2 linked regions of the Ketobacter alkanivorans genome follow. The protein of the gene in region 1 binds, or shares a complex with, the protein of each later gene. Links are inferred from orthologs where the notes say so. Each region holds a gene or a part of one and is shown on either strand. Other genes may lie near its edges. The genes, in order: rne and pnp.

The links.
Region 2: the proteins of rne (region 1) and pnp are in contact, whole or in part, in a cryo-EM structure (PDB 9QH0), measured with the Escherichia coli proteins. The link is inferred for Ketobacter alkanivorans from one-to-one orthologs.

The regions. Positions count from the first base shown.
Region 1 is NZ_CP022684.1:4,725,492-4,729,159, reverse strand. The notes cover bases 123-3,468. They hold rne (ribonuclease E), read left to right. Parts: upstream 123-430; coding sequence 431-3,268; downstream 3,269-3,468. Other genes in these bases: murB (UDP-N-acetylmuramate dehydrogenase), read right to left, coding at 3,358-3,468. In the rest of the region: more of murB, read right to left, coding at 3,469-3,668. UniProt on the Escherichia coli protein: Endoribonuclease that plays a central role in RNA processing and decay. Required for the maturation of 5S and 16S rRNAs and the majority of tRNAs. Also involved in the degradation of most mRNAs.
Region 2 is NZ_CP022684.1:1,575,578-1,578,795, reverse strand. Bases 1-2,896 are described here. They hold pnp (polyribonucleotide nucleotidyltransferase), read left to right. Parts: upstream 1-337; coding sequence 338-2,455; downstream 2,456-2,896. Other genes in these bases: Kalk_RS06790 (START domain-containing protein), read left to right, coding at 2,754-2,896; rpsO (30S ribosomal protein S15), read left to right, coding at 1-109. In the rest of the region: more of Kalk_RS06790, read left to right, coding at 2,897-3,218. UniProt on the Escherichia coli protein: Involved in mRNA degradation. Catalyzes the phosphorolysis of single-stranded polyribonucleotides processively in the 3'- to 5'-direction. Also involved, along with RNase II, in tRNA processing.

The sequences.
Region 1 (3,668 bases):
CCTGCCCCATAGAGGACAGCGCAGCGTGAATGTTAAACACGCGTTTAACAGAGCAAGAGAGACGAAATTATTTATCCGGCCTGATCCGAAACGCTCAATTAGTCCATTGCACAGACGGAATCACACAGTGCAATCAAAAATGGAGCATCATGGCCTGATAAGGGAAGTGACAGCCAACGCAAACGGTGCGAGCTGCTCGACCCGGCAAGAAGCATATTAACCGGTACTGAAAGCGATAGCAGTTCATACCGGATACAGCGTATGGGATAACAGGTGCCAAACAAGACATGCTGTTATCACAATTGCCTGCCATTATGATGGGTCAGGCCGCTGGTCTGTAGTGACGTTGCTCAGATCGGTTTAATACTGCTTCCCTGCCCGTAATCCGCCTCCTTTCTGTTATCCGCATAGATTGCTGGATACACCCTGCATGAAAAGAATGCTCATTAACGCAACACACTCAGAAGAGCTACGTGTTGCTCTGGTCGATGGCCAACGTTTGTATGATCTGGACATTGAACACCGCACCCGAGAACAGAAAAAGTCAAACATCTACAAGGGCCGAATCACCCGCATAGAACCCAGTCTAGAGGCCGCGTTTGTTGATTTCGGCTCTGAACGCCACGGTTTTCTGCCACTGAAAGAAATCTCCCGCGAGTATTTCGTAAAAAACCCCAAAGACATCCAAGGTCGCTTCACCATCAAGGATGTGATCAAGGAAGGTCAGGAAGTCATCCTGCAAGTAGGTAAAGAAGAGCGCGGCAACAAGGGCGCAGCCCTGTCCACCTTCATCAGCCTGGCCGGACGCTATCTGGTACTGATGCCTAACAACCCCCGTGCCGGCGGCATTTCACGTCGCATCGATGGCGATGAGCGAGCCGCTCTGCGGGACGTTATGAACGGCCTGAATATCCCTCAGGATATGGGCGTTATCATCCGCACTGCCGGTATCGGCCGCAGCGTGGCAGAACTGCAGTGGGATCTGGACTACCTGCTGACCCTGTGGACCTCCATCAGTGAGGCCTCCGAAAAGCGCTCTGCCCCATTCCTGATCTATCAGGAAAGCAACGTTATTATCCGTGCGGTGCGTGATTATCTGCGCCAGGACATCGGCGAAGTGCTGATCGACACCAAGGAAGTGTACGAAGAAGCTCTGACTTTCGTGCGTCAGGTAATGCCGCAGTACGAAAACAAGATCAAGCTGTATACCGATAATATCCCCCTGTTCAATCGTTATCAGATCGAATCCCAAATCGAAACCGCTTTCGAACGCGAAGTGAAATTGCCTTCCGGCGGCTCTATCGTGATCGATCCTACCGAAGCACTGGTGTCCATCGACATCAACTCCTCCAAGGCCACCAAAGGCGCAGATATCGAAGAAACTGCTCTGATGACCAACCTGGAAGCTGCTGACGAGATCGCCCGCCAACTGCGCCTGCGTGATATCGGTGGACTGATCGTAGTGGATTTCATCGATATGAACGCCAACCGCAACCAGCGCGAAGTGGAAAACCGCATGCGTGATGCGCTGGAAGTGGATCGTGCCCGTATTCAGGTGGGCCGCATTTCCCGCTTTGGCCTGATGGAACTATCCCGTCAACGCCTGCGACCCTCGTTAGGTGAAACCAGTGGCCATATCTGCCCCCGCTGCAGTGGCGTAGGCTTCATTCGCGACCTGCACTCATTATCTCTGAACATTATGCGCTTGATTGAAGAAGAAGCGCTGAAAGAGAACAGTGGTGAAATCCACGCTAAAGTACCTGTTAATGTGGCGACCTACCTGCTGAATGAAAAGCGCGACAATATTGTGGCCATCGAAAGCCGCAACAAAGTACGTGTATTGATTCTGCCCAGCCCGAATCTGGAAACTCCACATTATGAAGTCAACCGTATCCGCAGTGATCAGGTAGAGGGTGAAGGCATTGCCAGCTATGACCTGATTGATGCCGCTGATGAGCTTGAAGAGGATCTGTTGGCTCCGGGTGAAAGCCCCATTCACCGCCAGGAAGAAGCAGCGGTGCAAATGATTCAGCCCAACACCCCTGCGCCAACACCCATAGTGAAAAAAGATCCAAGCTTTTTCGCTCGCCTGTTCGCATGGTTCGCCCAGCTGTTCAGCAGCAATGAAGAGCAGGAAACCAAACAGGTAGAACAGAAACGTAACCAGCCAAATCGCAACCAGCGTGGCGGAAACCGTAATCCGCGTGGTGGCAACCGCAACCAGCGTGGCGGTGAAAATCGCAACCAGCGTGGCCGTAACCGCCGCGACAATACCAACGCGGAAAAGGACGATAATAAAGAAGCTGCAAATAAGGATGCCGCTAAGGATTCGGCCAACGAAAACCAAAACCAGAACCGCGATCAGAAGCAGGGACGGGGCCGCAACCAGAAGAAAGATCAGCAAGGCAACCGTAGCAGACAGCCAGCCGAGAACAAGCAAAAGCCTGCTGACGGCAACAGTAGCAATGAGGAAGGCCAGGAGTCGGGGAACGCCCGTCGCGGCCGTCGTCGCAGCTCCAATGACAATCGCCGTCGCCGTCAGAGCAAAGCGCAAGCCGGTGAGCGCGATCAGCAGTCTAATCAAACCGAGTCTGGTAATGCTCAAACTGACGCTGTAGCCCCGAAGCCTGCCCAAGGCTCAGACAAACCTGCGCAAGCGCCGAAAGCTGAAGCAGCAAAACCTGAGGCTACCAAGTCGGACGCAACTGACTCCAAGCCAGCGGCTCCTGCTAAAGCCGAAACGCCAAAAGCTCCACCGGCCAATGGCGCATCAGCTGAAGCCAAACCAACGGCAGAAGCCCAGGCAAACAAAGCTCAGCAGCCGAAACCGGCAGCACCCAAAGCCGACGCTCCGGCTGCTGCGAAACCTGCTGCAGAAGCGCCTAAACCACAAGAGGCTCCAAAACCTCAGCCCAGTAAACCGCAGGGTAATGCGCAAGCAGAAACCAAGCCCCAGCAGTCAGCGCCACAGCCAAAAGCCGAAGCGCCTAAACCTGCTGCCGCGCCAGCTGCGCCTGCCAAGGTTGAAGCCAAAGTAGAAGCCCCAAAACCGGCGGCACCTGCTACTCCGGCAGCAGCTACTCCGGCAGCAGCAAAGCCAAGTGCTCCAGCGGCTCCGGCAGCAGCCAAACCTGCTCCCAAGCCACAGGAAGCAGAACAGCCCGGGCAGCGTGCTTCTAACGATCCGCGGGAAATACGCCGTCGCCAGCAGCAAGAGGCCGCCAAAGCCAAAGCCGCCGCCGCGACAGAAGTAAAGAAAGACAGCTAAACCCGGTGCGCTTACCCTGACCTTCAGGGTAAGCGCATATCTTTCAATAGCAGCTAGCTTTGAAAGAACTTAACTGAACGGGAAATGAGTTAGATGATGCTGGGTTCAATTTCCAGCTCGACCCCAAAACGATCCAAAACCTGTTGTTGTATCTTTGCAGCCAACGTCAACAAATCTGCACTCGACTGCCCCTCATTGACCAACACCAATGCCTGGCGATCATGAACACGGGCCTGCCCCAACCGCTTTCCTTTCCAACCCAAACGATCAATCAACCAACCTGCCGCCAGCTTAACCTGTCCATTTGGCAGCTCATAGGCAACCACCGAAGGCTCAGCCATTTTAATGGTCTGGAATACCGCTACAGGCACCACCGGGTTTTTAAAAAAGCTTCCAACAT
Region 2 (3,218 bases), 3.1 Mb from region 1 along the record:
TGGCCTGATCCGCATGGTTAACCAGCGTCGTAAGTTGCTGGACTACCTGAAGCGCAAGGATCTGGATCGTTATACTTCACTGATCGGCAAGCTGGGTCTGCGTCGTTAATGATGCATTGGCCAGGCAGATATTCAGGGTTCACCTGTCCGCAAAGCATGTGCTCTGCGCGAAAGGTGCGATCCTGATACGCTAAAAAACACGGCACTCATCTTCGGATCAGTGCCGTGTTTTTTTAAGTGCTCTAATAACATTGAAAATACTGGTAAAACTTCGGCTACAGAATTAAGACATCATTGGAAACGAGTTGTGCCGAAGTCTCGAAACGGAAGGTGAATAATGTTTAAAGTGGTTAAAAAAGAATTTCAATTTGGTGATCAGACGTTTGTATTGGAAACAGGAAAAGTTGCCCGTCAGGCAACCGGCGCTGTCGTTGTTTCCACTGAATCTTGCTCCGTGCTGGTCACAGTCGTTGCCCGAAAAGAAGCTGCACCGGGAGTCGATTTCTTCCCGCTGACAGTAAACTATCAGGAAAAATTCTATGCTGCTGGCCGTATACCCGGCGGCTTTATGAAGCGTGAAGGTCGTCCTACTGAAAAGGAAACCTTAACCTGTCGTTTGATTGATCGTCCTATTCGTCCACTGTTCCCCGAAGGCTTTACTAACGAAGTTCAGGTAATTGCTACGGTAATGTCTACTGACAAGCAGACTGATCCCGATATTGCTGCGTTGATTGGTACTTCTGCTGCTTTGGCGATCGCCGGCATTCCTTTCATGGGGCCGATAGGTGCTGCCCGTGTCGGTTATACCGATGGTATGTACATGATCAACCCAACCTATAAGCAGTTGGAAACATCGCAACTGGATCTGGTTGTGGCAGGAACCGACGAAGCCGTGTTGATGGTTGAATCCGAAGCGCAAGAGCTGACCGAAGATCAAATGCTGGGTGCCGTTCTGTTCGGTCACATGGAAATGCAGAAGGCGATTACCGCCATTAAGGAATTTGCCGCTGAAGTGGCGACGCCTTCATGGGATTGGAAAGCGCCTGAAGAAAATGTAAGCCTGACTCAGGCTGTTAAGTCTGTGGTTGGCGAGAAGCTGGTAGAGGCGTACCAGATACACGATAAGCAGGAACGCTACACACGTGTTGGCGAGTTGCGTAACGATGCCGTTGCTGCCCTGTGCAAACCAGAAGACGAAAGTGCTCCTACGGAACGTGAAGTCAAAGACACATTCCATGACTTGGAATACGTGACTGTTCGGGAAAATATCCTGTCAGGTAAGCCACGTATTGATGGTCGCGATCAGAAAACCGTTCGTCCAATCAGTGTGGAAGTGGGTGTGTTGCCTAGAACCCACGGTTCGGCATTGTTCACCCGTGGTGAAACTCAAGCCATCGTAGCTGCTACATTAGGCAGCTTGCGTGATTCGCAGAACATCGATGCGATTGAAGGTATGAAAACTGATCCTTTCATGCTGCATTACAATTTCCCTCCTTTCTGCGTAGGCGAAATCAGCTTCCAGCTTGGCCCCAAGCGTCGAGAGATCGGGCATGGTCGCCTGGCTCGCCGTGGTGTTCAGGCTATGTTGCCTGACAGTGCAGATTTCCCTTATGCGATGCGTGTTGTATCTGAAATTACTGAGTCCAACGGTTCTTCTTCCATGGCCTCGGTTTGCGGCACCAGCCTTGCGCTGATGGATGCTGGTGTTCCGATCAAGGCACCGGTTGCTGGTATTGCCATGGGCTTGGTGAAAGAAGGCGAGCGTTTCGCAATTCTGTCCGACATCCTGGGTGATGAAGATCATCTGGGCGACATGGACTTCAAGGTGGCCGGTACAGACAATGGTATCACTGCATTGCAGATGGATATCAAGATCACCGGTATTACCGAAGAGATCATGGAAACGGCATTGAATCAGGCGCGTGAAGGCCGTTTGCACATATTGGGCGAGATGAACAAGGTTCTGGCTGCTCCACGCGGCACCTTGTCGTCAGATGCTCCTGTTTACCTTACCATTAAGATCCATCCGGACAAAATTCGTGATGTCATCGGTAAGGGCGGCGCGATGATTCGCAGTATTTGTGAAGAGTCCGGCGCAGAAATCGACATCCAGGATGATGGCCAGGTTCGTATATACGGCCAGAATCAGGCAGCTGCGGAAAAGGCGTTGTCTATGGTTGAAGGTATTACCGCAGAGGCTGAAGTTGGCAAGCTGTACACCGGTAAGGTGCAGAAGATTGTTGATTTTGGAGCTTTCGTTAACATTTTCCCTGGTACTGACGGCTTGGTTCATATTTCTCAAATTGCTGAGGATCGTGTGAACAACGTAAGTGATTACTTGCAGGAAGGTCAGGAAGTAACCGTAAAAGTGTTGGATGTGGACAATCGTGGCCGCATCAAGCTCAGTATTAAAGAAGCGTTGGCCGATCAGGCCGCAGACGGTTCTGCTGAGTAAACAAAATAGCTATATTGTATAGGTAGCTATAAAAAAGGGAGCTAACAGCTCCCTTTTTATTTACACTTGGTTATATAAAATACAGTTGTGTTTGTAAGGGGCATTGCGTACCCTAACAGGCACTTTAGATGACAATACTTACGTCTATTGCTTGATGCGATGTACTGACATACGCATGATTACTGCAGCATTTACGGTGCAAGATGAAGTGTTAGTAATTGATTAAAAGTAGCTCAAAGATGGCTACGCAGTAACTACAGAGTATTAAAAAGAACAATAATTCCGGAGGAAAGGGAATATGCCATTGCAAAAAATGAGTAGCTTCAGAGCACTGGTTGCGTCTTCAGCTTTGCTTTTTTCAAGTGTGACGCTCGCCAATGATTGGCAGTTGGACATGGATGAAAACGGGATTCAGCTCTATACCAAAGAATCTCAAAGCAGCCCCCTCAAACAAGTGAAAGTGGTCACCAATGTGAAGGCCAGTCTTTCCAGTTTGGTGTCTTTCCTGTCTGATCACTCTGCTTTTCCCGAGTGGATGGACAAGGTCGCGAAGGTTGAGAAACTGAAAGACATCAGTGAAAAAGAAAGCATCACCTATACAGTAGTAGATGCACCTTGGCCTGAAAGAGATCGCGACAGCGTACTGTATTCACGTTGGGAACAGAATCCTGAAACCTTAGTGGTTACCAAAAAGGTGTTTTCAGAACCACAGTATTTGAACAAAGATAGCAGCATGATCCGCAGCCCCAGCTTTGAGGCAGAG